2 regions of the Terrisporobacter glycolicus ATCC 14880 genome follow, and region 1 is predicted to be linked to the other one. Evidence: riboswitches for the same ligand, from Rfam matches in the RefSeq annotation. Region 1 holds a riboswitch; the other holds the start of a gene.
What was found. A riboswitch is a leader RNA that binds a small molecule or an ion and turns the genes downstream of it on or off. The one in region 1 is predicted to bind FMN.
Positions count from the first base shown of each region.

Region 2: linked by a shared signal. The riboswitch ahead of TEGL_RS18900 (ECF transporter S component) and the one ahead of ribD (bifunctional diaminohydroxyphosphoribosylaminopyrimidine deaminase/5-amino-6-(5-phosphoribosylamino)uracil reductase RibD) in region 1 are both predicted to bind FMN.

Region 1 is NZ_CP117523.1:106,056-116,849, reverse strand. It holds gene TEGL_RS00810 (sensor histidine kinase) at 1-1,449, opposite strand, end outside; gene TEGL_RS00805 (hypothetical protein) at 1,467-1,619, opposite strand; gene TEGL_RS00800 (response regulator transcription factor) at 1,648-2,349, opposite strand; gene ribE (6,7-dimethyl-8-ribityllumazine synthase) at 2,697-3,164, opposite strand; gene TEGL_RS00790 (bifunctional 3,4-dihydroxy-2-butanone-4-phosphate synthase/GTP cyclohydrolase II) at 3,275-4,474, opposite strand; gene ribE (riboflavin synthase) at 4,486-5,133, opposite strand; gene ribD (bifunctional diaminohydroxyphosphoribosylaminopyrimidine deaminase/5-amino-6-(5-phosphoribosylamino)uracil reductase RibD) at 5,118-6,221, opposite strand; FMN riboswitch at 6,403-6,519, opposite strand; gene rbr (rubrerythrin) at 6,711-7,250, shown strand; gene rpsI (30S ribosomal protein S9) at 7,543-7,935, opposite strand; gene rplM (50S ribosomal protein L13) at 7,963-8,391, opposite strand; gene truA (tRNA pseudouridine(38-40) synthase TruA) at 8,511-9,242, opposite strand; gene TEGL_RS00755 (energy-coupling factor transporter transmembrane component T family protein) at 9,255-10,052, opposite strand; gene TEGL_RS00750 (energy-coupling factor transporter ATPase) at 10,046-10,794, opposite strand, start outside.
Region 2 is NZ_CP117523.1:3,897,477-3,908,270, reverse strand. It holds gene TEGL_RS18925 (DNA recombination protein RmuC) at 1-732, shown strand, start outside; gene secA (preprotein translocase subunit SecA) at 871-3,600, shown strand; one part of gene prfB (peptide chain release factor 2) at 3,615-3,689, shown strand; one part of gene prfB (peptide chain release factor 2) at 3,691-4,725, shown strand; gene TEGL_RS18910 (Tex family protein) at 4,789-6,933, shown strand; gene TEGL_RS18905 (amidohydrolase) at 6,950-8,116, shown strand; FMN riboswitch at 8,215-8,334, shown strand; gene TEGL_RS18900 (ECF transporter S component) at 8,440-9,048, shown strand; gene tsaE (tRNA (adenosine(37)-N6)-threonylcarbamoyltransferase complex ATPase subunit type 1 TsaE) at 9,268-9,720, shown strand; gene tsaB (tRNA (adenosine(37)-N6)-threonylcarbamoyltransferase complex dimerization subunit type 1 TsaB) at 9,720-10,436, shown strand; gene rimI (ribosomal protein S18-alanine N-acetyltransferase) at 10,426-10,794, shown strand, end outside.

The DNA of each region.
Region 1 (10,794 bases):
TTCTTCTTTTTTTATTAATTCCACATAGTTTATTATAGAAGTTAACGGAGTTTTTAAATCATGAGATACATTTGTAATAAGTTCTGATTTCATTCTTTCACTTTTAAGTTGATTATCTATAGCTTTATCTAACCCATCTCTTATGTTATTTATATTATCTGCTAAAGTTGTAAAATTATCTTCACCTATTAGCTTTAGCTTATGATGAATATCTCCATTTTTTATTCTCTGAGTACCATCCATTATATAAGACAGGTACCATAGTTTTTTTAATATATAATAAGATAGTCCACCTATCGTTAAACCAGATGATATAATTGCAATAAAAGGATTATAGCTACCTATTGCAATTATCATTAAAAATAAATTAACTGCTATGCATATTATAGTTAGCCCTACTATTCTCTTTGATAAAGGCATGCTTCTTGTAAGTTTTGATGTCTTTACTAATGATTTTTTTAAAAATTTAAATACTCTATAAACAAAAGTTGTTTTGAAGAACTCTAACTTGTTATCATAACTGTTAATTTGCTTGTTAAATATATAAAACACAGTACAAATAAAACCTATCCCTAAAAAACTAAATGTAAAACTACTAACCAAGTCATAATAATAATCAACACTTTGTATTACAAATACTACTGCACATATTAACCCTACTATATATAATTCTAAAGGTATAAATTTGCTAAGTTTCAACCAAAAACTATCTTTATCAAATAGTTCTGCTTTACTTTTTTTATATAAAAATGTGGATATTGTTCCTAATATCAATGAAAAGCCTAAAGTTGCTGATATTATTTGAACAAACACTATATCTCTATTAAAATTACTTTTTGCTTCATATATTCTGTCATATATACCAGAAGCATGTTCAAAATTTTCAGGTATGGACATGTATATATCACCATTTTTTAGTTGCATAACAGAGCCTAATTCATCATTTACATTTGAATCTTTATATTCATTGTTATTGAATGATTTAGAATAGCTAACATTATGATCTTTAGATGATATTCTTACATCACATTCTCCTTTGTATTTATTTAGAAATTCTTTTGATGTCTTAATGCCTGTATTTGTATAAATTTCATCTGTATCTTTATTTATAATAAAATAATTAAGGTTTGAGATTTGTTTCAATTCCTCTCTTGAATATGTTCTTCGTTCTTTTATATTGTTTGCATCTCCATCAGAGGATTTTTTATCTGTTCCTTCTACACTTCCACTTGTAATTGATGTTAAATAGCTTATTAAGTTATTATCAAAAGCTCTACTTTTATAAAACTCATTTTCTATAGCAAATTGTCCTTTATGCATATAACTTGTAAATACTCCCGCACCTTTAACGAATAAATTAATTGTTGTAGGTATCATTGCTAAAAATGCTGATATACATATAAACATGATTACTAAGTTAATAAACTTAAATCCTTTGTTTCCTTTCATATAATCTCCTTTTTTGTTTAAAATCTTAATGCTTTATATAATATATAGTTTAAAATAAGTATAACTACTGTATCTATAAATATATTCATGCCACCATAATTAAAACATATTATAATTCCTATTATCTGAGTTATGGCAAACATTATTAATACAAATATAAAATTAAACATTAAGCTTCGTTCCCTAAATACTTTCCCATTATAGTTTTTCAATTTTGTATCCCACTCCCCATACTACTTTTAAATATCTTGGTTCTTTTGGATTTATCTCAATTTTTTCTCTTATTCTTCTAATATGAACTGCTACTGTATTTTCCACATTAAAACTTTCTTCATTCCATACTTTCTCGTATATTTCATCTATGGAAAACACCCTTCCTTTATTGGCAATAAGTAAGTTTAATATTTTAAACTCTATAGGAGTTACTTTCACTGTTTGTCCATCTACTTTTACTTCTTTTGTAGACGTATTTAATTCTAAACCACCACTAATTAATACTTCTTTATTATTTGTGTTTTCATTATTATAGGTTCCTAATGCTACATATCTCCTTAAATTTGATTTCACTCTAGCTATAAGTTCTAATAAGTTAAATGGCTTTGTTATATAATCATCTGCTCCTATATTAAGTCCCATTATTTTATCTGTATCTTCACTCTTTGCTGAAACTAATATAATTGGTATATTTTTTTCTTCTCTTATTTTTATTGTTGCTTTTATTCCATCTAGTTTTGGCATCATTATATCCATAAGTATTAGGTGAACATCTTTGTTCACTAGTACATCTAAAGCTTCTATCCCGTTGTATGCTTTATATACGTTATAACCTTCATTTCTTAAAAATATCTCTATCGATTCAACTATTTCTTTATCATCATCTACTACTAATATATTGTACATTCGCCTCATCTCCTTTATACAATTCATTATCACTTGTATTATACACTAGAATCACATACTTTTATAACTTTCATACTTTTTAATATTTTTTTAGATGTATATAAATCATAAAACCTACAAGTGTGCCTAATGAATTTATTAAAGGTTATCGATTCCCGTATATTTTCCACATTTGATAATGCTATTGTAACAATCATGTTCACCCCTTTCTATCTTTTTATACATTTTTTGTCTATACTAATATAATAGAATATAATTCTTACATAATAGTTACTCTATTTCTTAAGGAATTCTTACAAAAAAACTCACAGCAAAAGTGCTATGAGCTTCTAATCAATTAATATTTACTATGCCTCTATTTCTCTTATCAAATTAATCATTTCTATGGCGCCTACTGCACAATCAAATCCTTTATTTCCGGCTTTAGTTCCTGCACGCTCTATGGCTTGTTCTATATTTTCTGTAGTTATAACCCCAAACATCACTGGTATATCACTGTTCAGTGATACATGAGCAATTCCTTTTGATACTTCACTGCATACGTAATCATAGTGCGTTGTATTTCCGCGAATTACTGCTCCTAAGCATATTATTGCATCATATTTATTACTTTTTGCCATTTTTGATGCTATTAGAGGTATTTCAAATGCTCCCGGTACCCATGCAACTTCTATATTATCTTCATCTACATCATGTCGTTTTAGAGCATCTACCGCTCCACCCAATAGCTTAGATGTTATAAATTCATTAAAACGAGCTGCTATTATACCTATTTTTACATCCTTTGATACTAATTTTCCTTCATATATTTTCATGCTTTTTATCTCCTTTTATAATTTTAAACTAAGTAAATTTTATTTTGAGCAACGGATTTGCCTGAAGCTGTAGCGAAGGCATCTCGTTGACGATATGAACTAAGTGAATTTTAATAATTTAAAATATGGCCCATTTTTTCTTGCTTTGTTCTTAAATAAAACACATCATTTATAGTTGGATTCATTTGTATTGGTACTCTTTCTACAATTTCCATACCAAACCCTGATAGTCCATATATCTTTTCAGGGTTATTTGTGAGTAATCTTAGAGTTTTTATACCTAAGTCTCTTAATATTTGAGCTCCTATGAAATATTCCCTCATATCGCCTTCAAATCCAAGAGCCAAATTAGCTTCTAAAGTATCCATGCCTTGATCTTGTAACTCATAAGCACGAAGTTTATTTATAAGACCTATGCCACGTCCTTCTTGTCTCATATAAAGAAGTATTCCTCTTTCCTCCTCTTCTATTTGTCTCATAGCAGCAGCAAATTGTTCTCCACAATCACATCTTAGTGAACCAAAAGCATCTCCAGTTAAACACTCTGAATGTACACGACACAATATATCTTCCCCATCATTTATATCTCCTTTCACTAAAGCTACGTGATGTTCTCCATTTAATTTATTTATATATCCATATGCTCTAAAATCTCCATATGCTGTTGGCATTTTTGTATTGGCTATACACTCTACAAGATTGTCATGCTTTTTCCTATAATCTTGTAAATCTTTTATAGTTATAAATTTTAGGTCCCATTTTTTAGCTAACTCTATTAATTCTATTGTGCGCATCATAGTTCCATCATCTCTCATAATCTCGCAACATAATCCGCATTCTTTCAGTCCTGCTAATTTCATTAAATCAACAGTAGCTTCTGTATGTCCATTACGCTCTAATACTCCATTTTTCTTTGCCAAAAGTGGAAACATGTGACCTGGTCTTCTAAAATCTTCTGGCTTAGAGTTTTCATCCACACATTTCATAGCTGTTATACTTCTTTCTAGTGCAGATATTCCTGTCGTTGTATCCACATGGTCTATGGAAACTGTAAAAGCCGTACTGTGATTATCTGTATTATTGGATACCATTTGAGTAAGTTGCAATTTATCACAAATTTCTTTACTCATAGGCATACATATAAGGCCTTTCGCATGAGTAGCCATAAAATTCACATTTTTTGTTGTCGCAAATTCAGCTGCACATATAAAGTCACCTTCATTTTCTCTATCTTCATCATCAGTAACAATTATTATTTTTCCTTCTCGAAGATCTTGTAAAGCTTCTTCTACTTTATTAAACTCAAACATTCTTATGCCTCCTAAAAACCATTATTTATTAAGAAATCCATTGTTATATTACTTTCATCTTTTTTGTTTTTTTCAAAAGTTATTAACTTTTCCACATACTTACCTATAACATCATTTTCGATATTCACAATATCCCCAACTAACCTGTGGGAAAGTATAGTTTCCTGTGATGTGTGAGGAATAATCGATACACTAAAACTATTTTTATTTACATTTGCAATAGTTAAACTTATTCCATCTATAGCAACAGATCCTTTTTCTACTATATACCTTATTAAGCTATCCTCTACTATGATCGTATACCAAATTGCATTATCATCTCTTTTAATTTTTATTATTCTTCCAGTTCCATCAATATGCCCTGATACAATATGACCACCAAACCTACCACTTGAAGACATTGCTCTTTCTAAATTTACATAACTCCCATTTTTCAAACTTCCCAATGAAGATCTACTCAGAGTTTCATTCATTACATCAGCTGTAAAAGTTTTGTTGCTAAATGTAGTTACAGTAAGGCACACACCATTTACAGAAATACTATCCCCTATATGAATATCTTCAAATATTTTTTTACCTTGTATAGAAAGCACGGAAGATTTATTATTTTTTTTTATACTTTGTATTATTCCTATTTCCTCTATTATCCCTGTGAACATTTATGCGCCACCTCACTTTCTATTAATACATCTTCATCTATTTTTATTATTTTTGTATTCTTTAAATAAAATGAATTCTTAGGATTATCTACACCTCTTCCTGATACTGGAGACTTAGCATTTATGCCTCCAAATATTTTCGGTGCAATATAGGTTTGAACTTTATTAACTATACCACTGTTTAACGCCGACCAATTTAAAGTTCCACCACCCTCTAAAAGAACACTATCTATTTGTTCTTTTCCTAATATAATCATTAATTCTTTCAAATCAATATGATCATCTTTTTTAGGTACAACTATAATCTTACATCCTTTATCTGTGTATGTTTTATGTTTATCTTTACCACTTTCACTTGTAGCTATTATTGTCGGTATCCCATGAGCTGTACTTACTATCTTGCTGTCAATAGGTGTTCTTAGATTAGAGTCACATATTATTCTTGTAGGATTTTTACCATTATCTAATCTACAATTAAGCATAGGATCATCTAGCAATACAGTTCCTATTCCCACCATTATTCCGCTATATTTATGTCTATCTTCATGTACTCTCTTTCTCGAAGCTTCCCCTGTTATCCATTTAGACTGATTAGTATAAGTTGCAATTTTACCATCCATTGTCATTGCATACTTCATTACAACATAAGGTCTTTTTGTTTTTATATAATGAAAAAATACTTCATTTAAATCATCACACTCTTCTTTTAAAAGTCCTTCTATTACTTCCACTCCATTATTTCGAAGTTCTTCTATTCCTTTTCCTCTTACTAATGGATTTGCATCTGATGATCCTATAACAACTTTACTTATACCAACTTCTATTATCGCCTGAGTACATGGTGGTGTTTTTCCATAATGACAGCAAGGTTCTAATGTTACATATATAGTTGCCCCTTTGGGTGATTTTTTACAATTTTTAATTGCATTTCGTTCCCCATGAAACATTCCATAAGCTTTGTGATATCCTTGACCTATTATTTCATTATCCTTTACAATAACAGCACCCACCATAGGATTCGGATTCACAAATCCACAACCTTTTTTAGCAAGCTCTAAAGCCATTTGCATATATTTTTTATCAATCATAGTTCACCTCCAACAAAATTCATACAAATACAAAAAGCCTCGAACAATATGTTCAAGGCAGAATTTCTATAAACTGATTATTCTAATAATATATTCTTATTATAAATCAAAAAACTCTGAAATGATAAATTCATTCCAGAGCATATAATTCAAATTAATAAAAATTAAATTAGATTAATTATTTCATCTTCTTTCATCCAGACTTTACTGTCGGCCTCGGAATCACACCGAATCATGCCATAATGGCTCGTGGGCTATAACCACCGGTAGGGAATTTCACCCTGCCCTGAAGATTTTATTCAATTAAGATAATCATAATTTAATATACTCAATCTGTCAATTAATATTTCATTTCACTTAGAAATAAAATATTAAGAAAAAATACATTTCCATGTTTTAACTTACCATTTTATGGTATATATATAATATAAATAAAAATAGATATTGATTATATAAATTAAATTTGTTAAATCAATGGAGGAGATAATTATGGAATTAAAGGGAAGTAAAACAGAAAAAAATTTACTATCTGCTTTTGCAGGAGAAGCTCAAGCAAGAACTAAGTATACTTATTATGCTTCTAAAGCAAAGAAAGAAGGATATAATCAAATAGCTGATATATTCGAAGAAACTGCAAATAACGAAAAAGAACATGCTAAAATATGGTTCAAACTTTTACATGACGGTATGCCATCAACTCCAGATAACTTAAAGGACGCTGCTTCAGGAGAAAATTACGAATGGACTGATATGTACGCTACTTTTGCTAAAGAAGCTAAAGAAGAAGGGTTCGATAAAATAGCGTATTTATTTAAAGCTGTTGGAGAAATTGAAAAAGAACACGAAGAAAGATACCGTAAACTTCTTGAAAACCTAGAAAATGGAACTATATTCGAAAAAGACGGTGAAGTTTACTGGCATTGTCAAAATTGCGGACACATACATAAAGGTAAGATAGCACCTGAAGTATGTCCTGTTTGTAATCACCCACAGTCATACTTCCAAGTTAGAGCAGAAAACTATAAATAAGCGAGTAATTTATCTCAAATAGATAATTCCAAAACCCAATATTAAGTTAGGCTAACAACTAATAGTTGTTAGCCATTTTTTATAGCTTCATATTATAGCTTCATATTATAGCTTTATATAGTGTTTTCATTAACAATTTAATAAGATACTTTTTTTACTTTTTAATAAATATTTCTTTATTTCCTGAGAAATTATTTAGTTGAAATTTATAATAAAAAAAGATGTATTCCAACATATTGTTGAAATACATCTTGTATATACAATTCGAAAAATTTCCAATATTGAATAAAAACTATCTTTTTGAGAACTGAGGCGCTCTTCTTGCAGCTTTTAAACCATATTTCTTTCTTTCTTTCATTCTTGCATCTCTTGTTAAGAATCCTTCTTTCTTTAAGTCTCCTCTTAACTCAGCATCAGCTTTTAATAAAGCTCTTGATATACCGTGTCTTATAGCTCCAGCTTGTCCAGTGAATCCTCCACCTTCAACCTTTACTATTACATCGTATTTATTTTCATTATTAGTTAAAACTAATGGTTGTTTAACATCTCTTATTAATGTTTCGTAGTTAAAATATTCATTAACATCTCTTCCATTAACTACTATATTTCCTTCACCTGCAACTAATCTAACTCTAGCTACAGAGCTTTTTCTTCTTCCTGTTCCGTAGAATTGAACTTTTTCCATGATAACTCCTCCTTTCACCTATTAATCCTATACGTTTAATTCAACTGGGTTTTGAGCTGCATGTGTATGTTCAGCACCTGCGAATACTCTTAATCTAGTCATCATTCTGCTTCTTAATTTATTTTTTGGTAACATTCCGCTAACTGCATGTGCTACTACTTCTTCTGGTTTCTTTTCCATCATTTCTCTGTAAGTTATTTCTTTTAATCCACCTACATAACCAGTGTGGTATCTATATAATTTTTGATCTAATTTCTTTCCTGTTAAAACTACTTTTGCTGCGTTTACAACAACAACAAAATCTCCACCGTCTACGTGTGGTGTAAATGTTGGTTTATGTTTTCCTCTTAATATAGTTGCTATTTCTGTAGCAAGACGACCTAATGTTTTTCCTTCAGCATCAACTACGTACCAGTTTCTTTGTACGTCAGCTGGTTTAGCTATATAACTTTTCATGGTTGTCCCTCCTTAATTTTCATAATTTTTTTATCTACCGTATATATAAAGTCCGGGGCAATGTGGACTTACTAGCACACTCTTATTCATTTTAATACAATGACCCTGGTGTGTCAAGTTTAATAATGAACTTTTTTAAGAAATAATCCGTGTGCAGGCGCGGTATGACCTGCTTCTCCCCTATCTTGTGAAGCAATTATTTCTTCCAGCGGTTTATCTATTCTTCCTCTGCCTATATCCACCAACGTTCCTACTATAATTCTCACCATATTATATAAAAATCCATTACCCTCCACTTCTAAAACAATTAAGTCTCCACTATACTCAATTGAAATATTATGTATGGTTCTAACTGTATCTTTTACTGATGATCCAGAACTCATAAATCCTTTAAATTCATGTGTCCCAAGTAGCGACTTAGCTTCTAAGCGCATTTTTTCTATATCAAGTTCATATCTGACATGATATGATATATCCTTGTATAATGGGCTTCTATAAGGCTTATTATATATTAAATATCTATATATTTTCCCTGTTGCACTGTATCTAGAATGAAAATCATCAGATACTTCTTGGCAGTCAATTATAGATACATCCTTTGGCAACTTTGCATTTAAGGCATCAGGAATTCTAGCTATGGGTATGCTTGAGTTTGTCTTAAAGTTAGCAACTTGACCTAACGCATGAACACCTGCATCTGTTCTTCCCGATCCTATTATATTTACTTTTTCTTTTGTTATTTCATAGATGGCATATTCTATTGTACCCTGTATACCAGAAGAGTTAGGTTGTTTCTGCCAACCACAATATTTTGTACCATCATATTGTATAGTAAGTTTTAAATTTCTCATTTACTTCCTCATTTATATGAATTTAGTTACTATTATGATTGCCAAAAATACAACTTGTAAAACGTAAGCTATATAATCAGATTTTGTAATTTTAGCTTCTTTCATCTTAGTTCTATTATATCCACCTCTATAACATCTAGCTTCCATCGCCATTGCTAATTCATCGGCTCTTCTAAAAGCACTAACAAATAATGGTACTAATAATGGTACTAAGTTTTTAGCCCTATTTATTATATTACTACTTTCAAAATCAGCACCTCTAGACATTTGTGCTTTCATAATTTTATCAGTTTCATCTAATAATGTAGGTATAAATCTAAGAGCTATTGTCATCATCATAGCTAGCTCATGAACAGGCATTCCTATCTTCTTTAAAGGATTTAACATTCTTTCTATACCATCTGTAAGTTGTATAGGAGAAGTTGTTAATGTAAGTAATGATGTACCAACAACTAAAAATACTAATCTTATAGACATAAAAATAGCCTGTCTTATTCCTTCTTTAGTTAGAGTTAAAAAACCAAACTTCCAAATCACCTCACCAGGTAAAAAGAATATATTTATAACAAATGTAAATAGAATTATCCATCTAAGTGGTTTTATACCTTTTATAATGTATTTAAGAGGTATTTGAGACATTTTTACTACTGCAACTAATGTTGCAGTCACTAATAAATATGGCCAAAATTTATTTACTACAAATAAAGATACCATGAATACTATTGTTGCAATAAGCTTTGTTGTTGAATCTAACTTATGAATACAAGAATTTGCAGGATAATATTGACCTATTGTTATATCTTTTAACATTTCTTTCTTCCTTTCATAAAGTTTAGTATTTCTTCTTTTATTTCTTCTATTGTTAAGACATCAGTTCTTATATCAAAACCTTTATCCTTTAATTTTATAGCTAATTCTAAAACTTGAGGTACATCTAATCCTATTTCTTTAAGTCTTGATGCATGATTATTAAAAATTTGTCTAGGTGTTCCCATAAATTCAATCTTACCATGATTCATAACTATTATAGTCTTAGCTATCTTAGCCATATCATCCATACTATGAGAGGATAGTATTATAGTCATATTACTTTCTTCGTGTAATCTTTTTATTAAAGCAAAGATTTCATCTCTTCCGCCTGGATCCAATCCAGCAGTAGGTTCATCTAGTATTAATAATTCTGGATTCATTGCTATAACTCCAGCAATTGCCACCCTACGTTTTTGACCACCAGATAAATCAAAAGGTGATTTGTCTTTATATTCATTGTAATCAAGTCCTACAGCTTTCATAGACTGTTTTACCCTAATAGATATTTCTTTCTGGTTTAAATTTAAATTAGAAGGTCCGAAAGCTATATCTTTTTCAACTGTTTCTTCAAAAAGTTGATACTCCGGATATTGAAATACTATACCTACTCTTTTTCTAATTTCAGTTAGATTTTGATTTTCACCAGTTATATTAAAATCATTTATGAAAATTTCTCCTGATGATGGTTTAATAAGACCATTTAAGTGCTGTATAAGAGTAGATTTTCCTGATCCTGTATGAC
Region 2 (10,794 bases), 250 kb from region 1:
ACAAGAGGCGTGTTGGGAGAAATTCAGTTAGAACGTATATTAGAACAGTTTTTAGGGGCAGAACAGTATGCTAAAAATATTATTACAAAAAAAGGTTCTAGAGAAACCGTGGAATTTGCAATAAAGCTTCCTGGTAAAGATGAAACAAAAGATACAATATATTTGCCTCTAGATGCAAAATTTCCTTTGGACATTTATAATAAGCTAATAGACGCTTATGAAGAAGGAAATCAAGGTTTAATAGATCGCGCTTCTAAAGAATTAGAAAAATTTATTAAAAAGTCAGCTAAAGATATTAGAGATAAGTATATAGATCCACCTAATACTACAGAGTTTGGTATTTTATTTTTACCAACAGAAGGTTTATACGCAGAAGTTATTAAACGTCAGCAATTAGTGGAGGACTTACAAAGAGATTTTAAAATTAATATAACAGGGCCAACAACATTAATAGCGCTTTTAAATAGTTTACAAATGGGATTCAAAACTTTAGCGATAGAAAGACATTCTAGTGAAGTATGGAAAGTACTTGGCGCAGTTAAAACAGAATTCTCTAAATTTGAGACAGTATTAAATGCTGCTCAGAGTAAATTGAATCAAGCTAGTTCAGAAATAGATAAATTAGTAGGAACTAGAACAAGACAAATTAATAGAAAGTTAGAAAGTGTTGAAAAACTAAGTCATGATCAGGCTTATGAATATATAGCACCATCAAAAGATGATGAATTTTAAATAAATATTAAAGAGTGGTTAAAACTATATTCAGGAAGTATGATAATGCATGATTAAGTTAATATTTAATATTAAATCATGAATTTTTATGTTAAAATGTATAATAGTATAATAATACAATGAGGAGAGATGCATATAATGGGTTTTTTAGATAATTTATTTAATATGGCAGATAAAAAAGAATTAAAAAATTTCCAAAAGATTGCTGAAAAAATCAATGAGATGGAACCAAGGTTCGAGTCTATGAGAGACAAAGAACTTAAAAATATGACAAACGAATTTAAGGAAAGATTATTAAAAGGCGAAACATTAGATGATATATTACCAGAAGCTTTTGCAGTAGTAAGAGAGGCATCAAAAAGAGTTTTAGGTCTTAGACAATATGATGTTCAGCTTATAGGTGGAATGGTCCTTCATCAAGGTAGAATAGCTGAAATGAAAACTGGTGAAGGTAAAACTTTAGTTGCTTCAGCACCAGTATATTTAAATGCCCTTGAAGGTAAAGGTGTACATGTTGTTACAGTAAATGATTACTTAGCAAAACGTGATAAGGAAGATATGGGTAAAGTTTATGAATTTTTAGGACTTACTGTGGGTGTTATAGTTCATGGACAAACTCCAGAAGTAAGAAGAGAACAATACAATTGTGACATTACATACGGAACTAATAATGAGTACGGATTTGATTATTTAAAAGATAACATGGTTATTCATAAAGAACAAATGGTTCAAAGAGAGTTAAACTATGCAATCGTGGATGAGGTTGACTCTATATTAATAGATGAGGCTAGAACTCCCCTTATAATATCAGGACCTGGAGATAAATCTACACACTTATATACAGATGCAAATACATTCGTATTAACATTAAAAGCTCCAAGTAAAACAGAGCAAGAAAAAACTAAAGAAGAAAAAGAAGCACATTTCTCAGATGGAGATTATGATATAGATGAAAAACAAAAAGCTGCATCTTTAACAGAATCAGGTATAAAGAAAGCTGAAGTTTACTTTAATGTTGAAAATATAACTGATATAGAGCATACAGAATTATATCATCATATAACTCAAGCGTTGAAAGCCCATGCAATAATGAAAAAAGATGTAGACTATGTAGCTAAAGATGGAGAAATTGTAATAGTTGATGAGTTTACTGGACGTTTAATGTTTGGTAGAAGATACTCAGAAGGTTTACACCAAGCTATAGAAGCAAAAGAAGGTTTACATGTACAAAGAGAATCTAAAACTCTTGCAACAATAACATTCCAAAACTTCTTTAGAATGTACAAGAAACTTGCAGGTATGACTGGTACAGCTAAAACTGAAGAAGAAGAATTTAAATCAATCTACAAAATGGACGTTGTTGTAATTCCTACAAATAAGCCAGTTCAAAGAGAAGATTCAGCAGACGTTGTTTACAAAAATGAAAATGGTAAATTTAACGCAATAGCTGATGAAATATTAGAAAGAAATAAAAAGAAACAACCAATATTAGTTGGTACAGTATCAATAGATAAATCAGAAAAACTATCTCAAATCCTTAAAAAAAGAGGAATAAAACATGAGGTATTAAATGCTAAAAATCACGAAAAAGAGGCGGAAATAGTTGCTCAAGCTGGTAGATTAGGTGCTGTTACTATAGCAACTAACATGGCTGGTCGTGGTACGGACATTATGTTAGGTGGGAATCCATTATTCTTAACTAAAAAAGAGTTAAAAAGACAAGGATTTACTGAATCTGCAATAAAAAGAGTAGACACTCATATAGAAGAAACTGAATTAGCAGAAAATGAAGAACTGGCAAAAGCTAAGCGTACATTTGATGATTTATATGAAAAATATAAAGAACAAGCTAAACAAGAACAAGAAGAAGTTAGAAAAGCTGGTGGTTTAGCAATCATAGGTACTGAAAGACATGAATCTAGAAGAATAGATAACCAGTTAAGAGGACGTTCAGGTCGTCAAGGAGATCCAGGTAGCTCAAGATTCTACATTGGGTTAGACGACGAACTTATGAGATTATTCGGAAGTGAAAGAATTCAAGGTGTAGTAGAAAAAATAGGTTTAGAGGACGATATGCCAGTTGAACATAAAATGTTAACTAAATCTATAGAAAATGCTCAAAAGAAAGTTGAAGGAAGAAACTTTGGTATAAGAAAACACGTTCTTCAATATGATGATGTTATGAATAAGCAAAGACAAGTTATATATGATGAAAGAGGAAGAGTTTTAGAAGGTGAAGACATAAATGAGCAAATTCAAGGTATGATAAAAGATATAATTAGTTCTGCAGTTGCTGCTTATGTAGGAGATAAAGGTGTAGAATTAGAAAACTTAAAATCATATTTATATGGGTTATTTATGCCAAAAGGCAGCTTAGATATAGAAGGACTTGAAGGATTAAAAACACAAGAATTAAGTGATAAAATTTATGAAATAGCTCATGATGTATATAGAGAAAAAGAAGAACTAATAGGTTCTGAAAGAATGAGAGAAGTAGAAAGAATTATACTTCTTCAATGTGTTGATAATCACTGGATAGATCATATTGATGCAATGGATCAATTACGTCAAGGTATAGGTCTTCGTGCATTAGGACAACAAGATCCAGTTATTGCATACAAAATGGAAGGTTTTGATATGTTTGACGATATGGTTAAACATATTCAAGAAGATACAGTAAGATATTTATTTAATATAACTATAGAGCAACAACCAAAAGAAAGAAAATCAGTAGTAGATGTTGATACTTTATCATCACCAAGTGATTTAGCTGATAAATCTCCTGTGGTTAAAGAAAAAACTGTGGGAAGAAATGAGCCTTGTCCTTGTGGAAGTGGTAGGAAATTTAAACATTGTTGCGGAAAATAGTTTGGAGGGTTCAAATGCTAAATGAACAAGAATACAGACAAGAATTACAACAAATGTCTGTAAATTTAAAAGATTTGAGGGTTTCTCTTTGACATAGATGGCCTAAATAAAGAAGTTCAGTCATTGGAAGAAGAAATCGCTAAGCAAGAGTTCTGGAATGATAATGAAAGAGCACAAAAAATATTACAAAAAAATAAATCTTTAAAAGACACTATAGAAGAATATGAAAGTTTACAAAATGGACTAGAAGAAATAGAAATATTGCTAGAAATGGCAATGGAAGATGATGATGATTCTATTGAGAAAGAAATAGAATCATCGATCCAAAGTATTCAAAGTGAACTAGACAAGGTAAGAATAAAAACTCTTTTAAATGGGGAGTATGACAAAAACAATGCCATATTATCTATTAATGCAGGTACTGGTGGATTAGATGCTCAAGATTGTGCACAAATCCTTCTTAGAATGTACACAAGATATGCAAATAATAAAGACTTTAAAATTAAAACTTTAGATTACCTACCAGATACTGAAGCAGGAATTAAAAGTGTAACCTTGTTAATTGAAGGTTTAAATGCTTATGGATATTTAAAAAGTGAAAAAGGTGTTCACAGGATTGTAAGGATATCACCTTATGATACATCAGGAAAAAGGCATACATCTTTTGTTTCAGTGGATATTACTCCAGAATTGGATGATGATATAGACATTGAATTAAATCCATCAGATTTGAAAATTGATACTTACAGAGCTTCTGGTGCTGGAGGACAGCATGTAAACACTACAGATTCTGCAGTGAGAATAACTCATTTACCTACAGGAGTAATAGTTCAGTGTCAAAATGAAAGATCTCAGCTAATGAACAGAGAGACAGCTATGAAAATGCTAAAAGGGAAATTAATTCACCTAAAAGAATTAGAACAAAAAGAAAGAATAGAAGATATACAAGGTAAGTATTCTCAGATTACCTGGGGAAGCCAGATAAGATCATATGTTTTTCAACCCTATAAATTAGTAAAAGATCACAGAACAAACTGTGAAGTAGGCAATGTGGATAGTGTACTAGATGGAAATATAGATTTATTTATAAACGAGTATTTAAAAATGAACAAAATTAATAAATAATTAAAACATAGGGCTTGAGAATAATAATATTCTTAAGCCTTATTTTTAGAAAGAAGGTTAAAGTTGAATATTAATGAAATTTTAAAATCAGAGTTTAATCTAAGGGATGAACAAATTGACAATGTTATTAAACTTATAGACGAAGGGAATACAATACCTTTCATTGCTAGATACAGAAAAGAAATGACAGGAGAAATGAGTGACGTTATACTAAGACAGTTTAATGATAGATTAACGTATTTAAGAAATTTACAATCTAGAAAAGAAGATGTAAAAAGAATAATAGAAGAGCAAGGAAAATTAACAGAGGAAATAGTAAAAAGCTTAGTGAAAGCTAATACATTACAAGAGGTTGAAGATATTTATGCTCCTTTTAAACAAAAAAAGAGGACAAGGGCAACAATAGCAAAAGAAAAGGGCTTAGAAGATTTAGCTTTATTAATTTTAGAAAAAAGTATAGCTGATATAAATTCAGAAGCAGAAAAGTTTATAGACGAAGAGAAAAAAGTTTTATCTGTAGAAGATGCACTTAAAGGAGCAAATGATATAATCGCAGAAATAATTTCTGATAATGCACAAATAAGAAAATATATGAGAGAAAATGCTTTAAAATATGGAGTTATAGTAACTAAAAATACTAAGGATGAAAAATCTGTTTATGATATGTACTATGATTTTAGTGAAAGAGTAAGCAATATGGCTTCTCACAGGGTGCTTGCAATAAATAGAGGAGAAAAAGAAGAATTCTTAAAAGTTAAACTAGAAATAGATAATGATAGAATTTTAAAATATATAGAAAATCAATATATAAATAAAAATAACTTTAAAAATAAAGAAATATTAGTAGCAGCCATAGAAGATGCTTATAAAAGATTAATATTTCCGTCAATAGAAAGAGAAGTTAGAAATCATTTGACAGAATTGGCTCAAGAGAGAGCCATAAGTGTATTTGGTGAAAATATAAAAAATCTTTTATTACAACCACCACTAAAGGGAAAAGTAGTTATGGGATTTGACCCAGGATATGTTAATGGATGTAAAATAGCAGTGGTTGATGCCAGTGGAAAATTCTTAGATGAAGAGATAGTATATCCGCACAAACCACAAGGTAAAGTAGAACAAACTAAGAAAACACTAAAAAGATTAATAGAAAATCATAAAATAGATGTTATAGCCATAGGAAATGGTACAGCATCAAGAGAATCAGAAAGTCTTATATCAGATTTAATAAAAGAATTAGGTGTAGATACTCAATACATTATAGTAAATGAAGCAGGAGCATCAATTTACTCCGCATCTGAATTGGCAGCAGAAGAGCATCCAGATATAAATGTCTCTATAAGAGGAGCTATATCTATAGGAAGAAGACTTCAGGATCCTCTTGCAGAGCTTGTAAAAATAGATCCAGAAAGTATTGGTGTTGGACAATATCAACATGATTTAAATAAAAAGAGGCTAAAAGAAGTTTTAGATGGAGTAGTAGAAGATTCGGTAAATAAAGTTGGATTAGATTTAAATACAGCTTCATACTCACTTTTAGAACATATAGCTGGAATAAGTAAAGCTGTAGCTAAAAATATAATTACTTATAGAGAAGAAAATGGATCATTTAAATCAAGAACAGAACTTAAGAAGGTAAAAAGACTAGGACCTTCAGCGTTTGTTCAATGTGCTGGATTTATGAGAATCGAAGATGGTAAAAATCCATTAGATAATACAGGAGTCCATCCAGAAAGTTATGATACTTGTAAGAAAATGTTAGAAATATTAGGATGCTCTTTAGATGATATAAAAAATAGAAATATATCTGATATAGAAGAGAAAGTAGAAAAAATAGGTTTAAAACAATTAAGTGAAGATTTAGGTGTGGGAGAATTAACTTTAAAAGATATTATTTTAGAGATTAAAAAACCAGGTAGAGACCCTAGAGAAGAAGATGGAATGAAGCCTATACTTAGAACAGATGTATTGAAGATAGAAGACATAAAAGAAGGTATGATTTTAAAAGGAACTGTTAGAAATGTTGTAGACTTCGGAGTATTCGTTGATATAGGAATAAAAAATGATGGTTTAGTTCATAAATCACAAATGAGTAATAAATTTGTAAAAGATCCAATGGAAATTTGCTCTGTTGGGGATATAATAGATGTTAAAGTAATAGGAATAGATTTGGATAAACAAAGAGTTGCCTTATCTATGAAGCTTTAATAATGGAGGAGAATAAGTGATATTCATAAAAAATGGAACAATAAATACAGTAACTAAAGGAATAATAAATAGTAATATTCTTATAGATAATAAAAAAATAATAGAAATTGGTGATGAAATAGTAGCACCTTTGGATGCACAAGTAATAGATGCAAATGGGTGTTTAGTATTGCCAGGTTTTATAGATGCACATACGCATTTAGGTCTTTGGGAAGATGGAATGGGAGCAGAAGGTGCTGATGGTAACGAAGAAACAGACCCTGTGACTCCTCATTTAAATCCTATTGATGGCATAAATCCAATGGATAGAAACTTTACAGAAGCAGTTCAAGGTGGAATAACAGCAGTTTGTACTACGCCTGGAAGTGCTAATGTAATGGGTGGTCAGTGTATAGCTATAAAAACATTCGGTAGAATTATAGATAAAATGGTAATAAAAAATCCCGTTGCAGCTAAAATCGCTTTTGGAGAAAATCCTAAAAGTGTTTATGGTAGCGACGATAAAACTCCACAAACAAGAATGGCTATAGCAGCTTTAATTAGAGAAAATTTGAAAAAGGCAGAGGAATATCTAGAAGAAGTTGAAAGATGTGAGTTAGAAGAAGACGATGAAAGTAAACCAGAATATGATATTAAATACGAAAGTTTAATACCAGTACTAAAAAGACAAATCCCTCTTAAAGCTCATGCTCATAGAGCAGATGATATGTTTACAGCCATAAGAATTGCAAAAGAGTTTAATTTAAGATTAACGCTAGATCATTGTACAGAAGGGCATTTAGTTGTAGATGAATTGGTGGAAGAAGGATACCCAGTAATCGTAGGGCCTTCTCTTTCAGAAAGATCTAAAATAGAACTTCGTAACTTAACTTTTGAAACAGCGGGAATTCTTTCAAATGCAGGATTAGATGTTTGTTTAATGACAGATCATCCAGTCGTTCCCATTCAATACTTGCCTATATGTGCAGGGATAGCAATAAAACATGGAATGAAAGAAGAAAAGGCATTGGAAGCAATAACAATAAATCCAGCAAAAGTATTAGGAATAGACGATAAAGTTGGATCTATTGAAATTGGAAAAGATGCTGATATAGTTATTTGGGACAATAATCCTTTTGAGATAAATAGTCATGTATTATATACAATTATAGATGGAAAAATAGTTTATAAGAAAAATAAATAAACTGAAGTCATGCTTTGAGTTTTGCTGTCTAAAATATTATATTGACATAATGTATCTATTTAATTATTATAATAATATAATAAGAAATTAAAAAAATAGAAGATCTTCGGGGCAGGGTGAAATTCCCTACCGGCGGTTATAGCCCGCGAGCTACATTTGTAGCATGATTTGGTGAGATTCCAAAGCCGACAGTACAGTCTGGATGAGAGAAGAGAATTATGATATATACCATAATCCATTTTGAATATTCATAAGACTCGAAGGTTACAATTCTTCGAGTTTTTTTAATTTCAGAAAAATATTTAAAATTTGGAGGTTATATTATGCAAAATGTAATTAGAAAGCCAGGATTATCATCTGCAAAAACTATAGCAAAGGTGGGAGTATTATCAGCAATAGCTTATATTCTTATGTTTATAGCAGTGCCACTACCAATATTTCCGTCATTTCTAAAAATAGACTTATCTGATATACCAGCTATATTTGGTGGAATGTCTTTAGGGCCAATGGCAGGTCTTGCTATAGTTATAGTTAAAAACTTACTTCAAGGAATAACAGCAAGTACTACTGGAGGAGTTGGAGAATTTGCAAATGTAGTAATAGGTGGGTCTTATGTATTAATTATATGTTTATTTTATAAAAAGCTAAAAACTACAAAAGGAGTGTTAGCTGGAGGATTAGTAGGAATAGTAGCTATGACTATTATGGGATGTATAATGAATTACTTTATAATGATACCTTTATATGTAACAGTATATGGTATGCCATTAGAACAAATAATACAAATGGGAACTATAATAAATCCAAGAGTTACAGATTTAATGACTTTTGTAATATGGATGATTGCTCCTTTTAATATATTAAAAGCAGGTATAATGACAGTAGTTACACTACCATTATTCAAAAAGATGGAAAAAATACTTAGTAAATAAGTTTTAAAATAAAAAAGAGCTATTTTAGCTCTTTTTTTGTATTTATTAAACTTAGAATTTAAGTATATAAAGATAACCCCTTTATTATAAATGAAGGTTATTATATAATAATATCTAGTTGCACAAGAAAGAAATGACTAAAATACGGATTGATTTGACAATAATAATTAATAATATGAAAGTTAATTATAAGAAATAAAGGATTTTATGGTGATATAAATGAAAACAATTTTTTTAGACAAAGAAGAGAAAACAAGAGAGATTGGAGAAAAACTAGGTAAGTTACTTTTTCCAGGTAGTGTGATTTGTTTAATTGGAGATTTAGGAGCGGGAAAAACTACGATGACACAAAGTTTAGCTAAATCTTTAGAAGTAGACGATTATATTACAAGTCCAACATTTACTATAGTAAATGAATATGAAGGTCGACTACCTTTATATCATTTTGATGTGTATAGAATTGGATGTAGTGAGGAAATGTACGATATTGGATTTGATGAATATATAGATTCAGAAGGTGTTTGTATAATTGAATGGGCAAATATAATTGAAGACATACTACCAGAAGATTATTTAAAAATAGAATTAAATTATAAAGAAAATGGAAGAGAAATGGTACTAACACCATTTGGACAAAAATACGAAGAAATAGTTGAGGAGTTGACTAAATAATGAGGATACTAGGAATAGATACTTCTACCATGGCTGCAAATGTGGCAGTATTAGAAGATGACAAGTTAATTTGTGAATATAGTATAAACACTAAAAAAACTCATTCACAAAAACTAATGCCTATGATAGAAAATATGTTAAAACTTAGTGATATAGAAATTAAGGATATAGACGCCATAGGTATTTGTGTAGGACCGGGTTCTTTCACGGGACTTAGAATAGGAATGGCTACAGCAAAAGCTATGGCTCATGTAAATAATATTCCTTTAATAGGTATAAATTCTCTAGAAATACTAGGTGCTAACATGAATCTTTGTAATAAAAATATATGCGCTATATTAGATGCACAAAGAAATCAAGTTTATACTTGTAAATATATAGTTGAAGAAAATAAAAGTAAAGCATTAGAAAAAATAAGTATAATACAAATTGATGATTTACTAGAAGAATTATCAGTAACAAGTGAAGAATGGGTAATAGTTGGTGAAGCTGTTTATAAATATAAAGAAAAAATAGAAGCCATATCAAATATTACTATATCATCTCCATCAAATAACATAACTAAAGCAAGTAGTTTGTGTACTGTAGCAAAATATAAACTTGAACAAAATATATATGTACATAATTGTTATGACATAAATCCAATGTATATCAGAAAATCTCAAGCAGAAGAACAATATGAAGAAAAGCAAAAGAGGTTAAGAGATGGAAAATAATATTATAATAAGATCAATGACAATGAATGATGTGGATGCGGTTTATGTTGTAGAAGAAGATTGTTTCGTAGATCCTTGGTCAAAAGAATCAATAAAAAAAGAATTAAAAAATAACTTAGCTAGATATTTAGTTGCTCAGTTAGATGATAAAATAGTAGGATATGTAGGTGTTTGGTTTGTAGTTGATGAAGGTCATATTACAAACGTGGCAGTTCATAGTGAATATAGAGGTAAAAAAATTGGAGATAAACTTGTAAAAGAAATGGTTAAGTTATGTAAGGGAAATAATATAGTAGCCATGACTTTAGAGGTTAGATCATCTAATACAGTAGCACAAAATTTATACAGAAAGTATGGA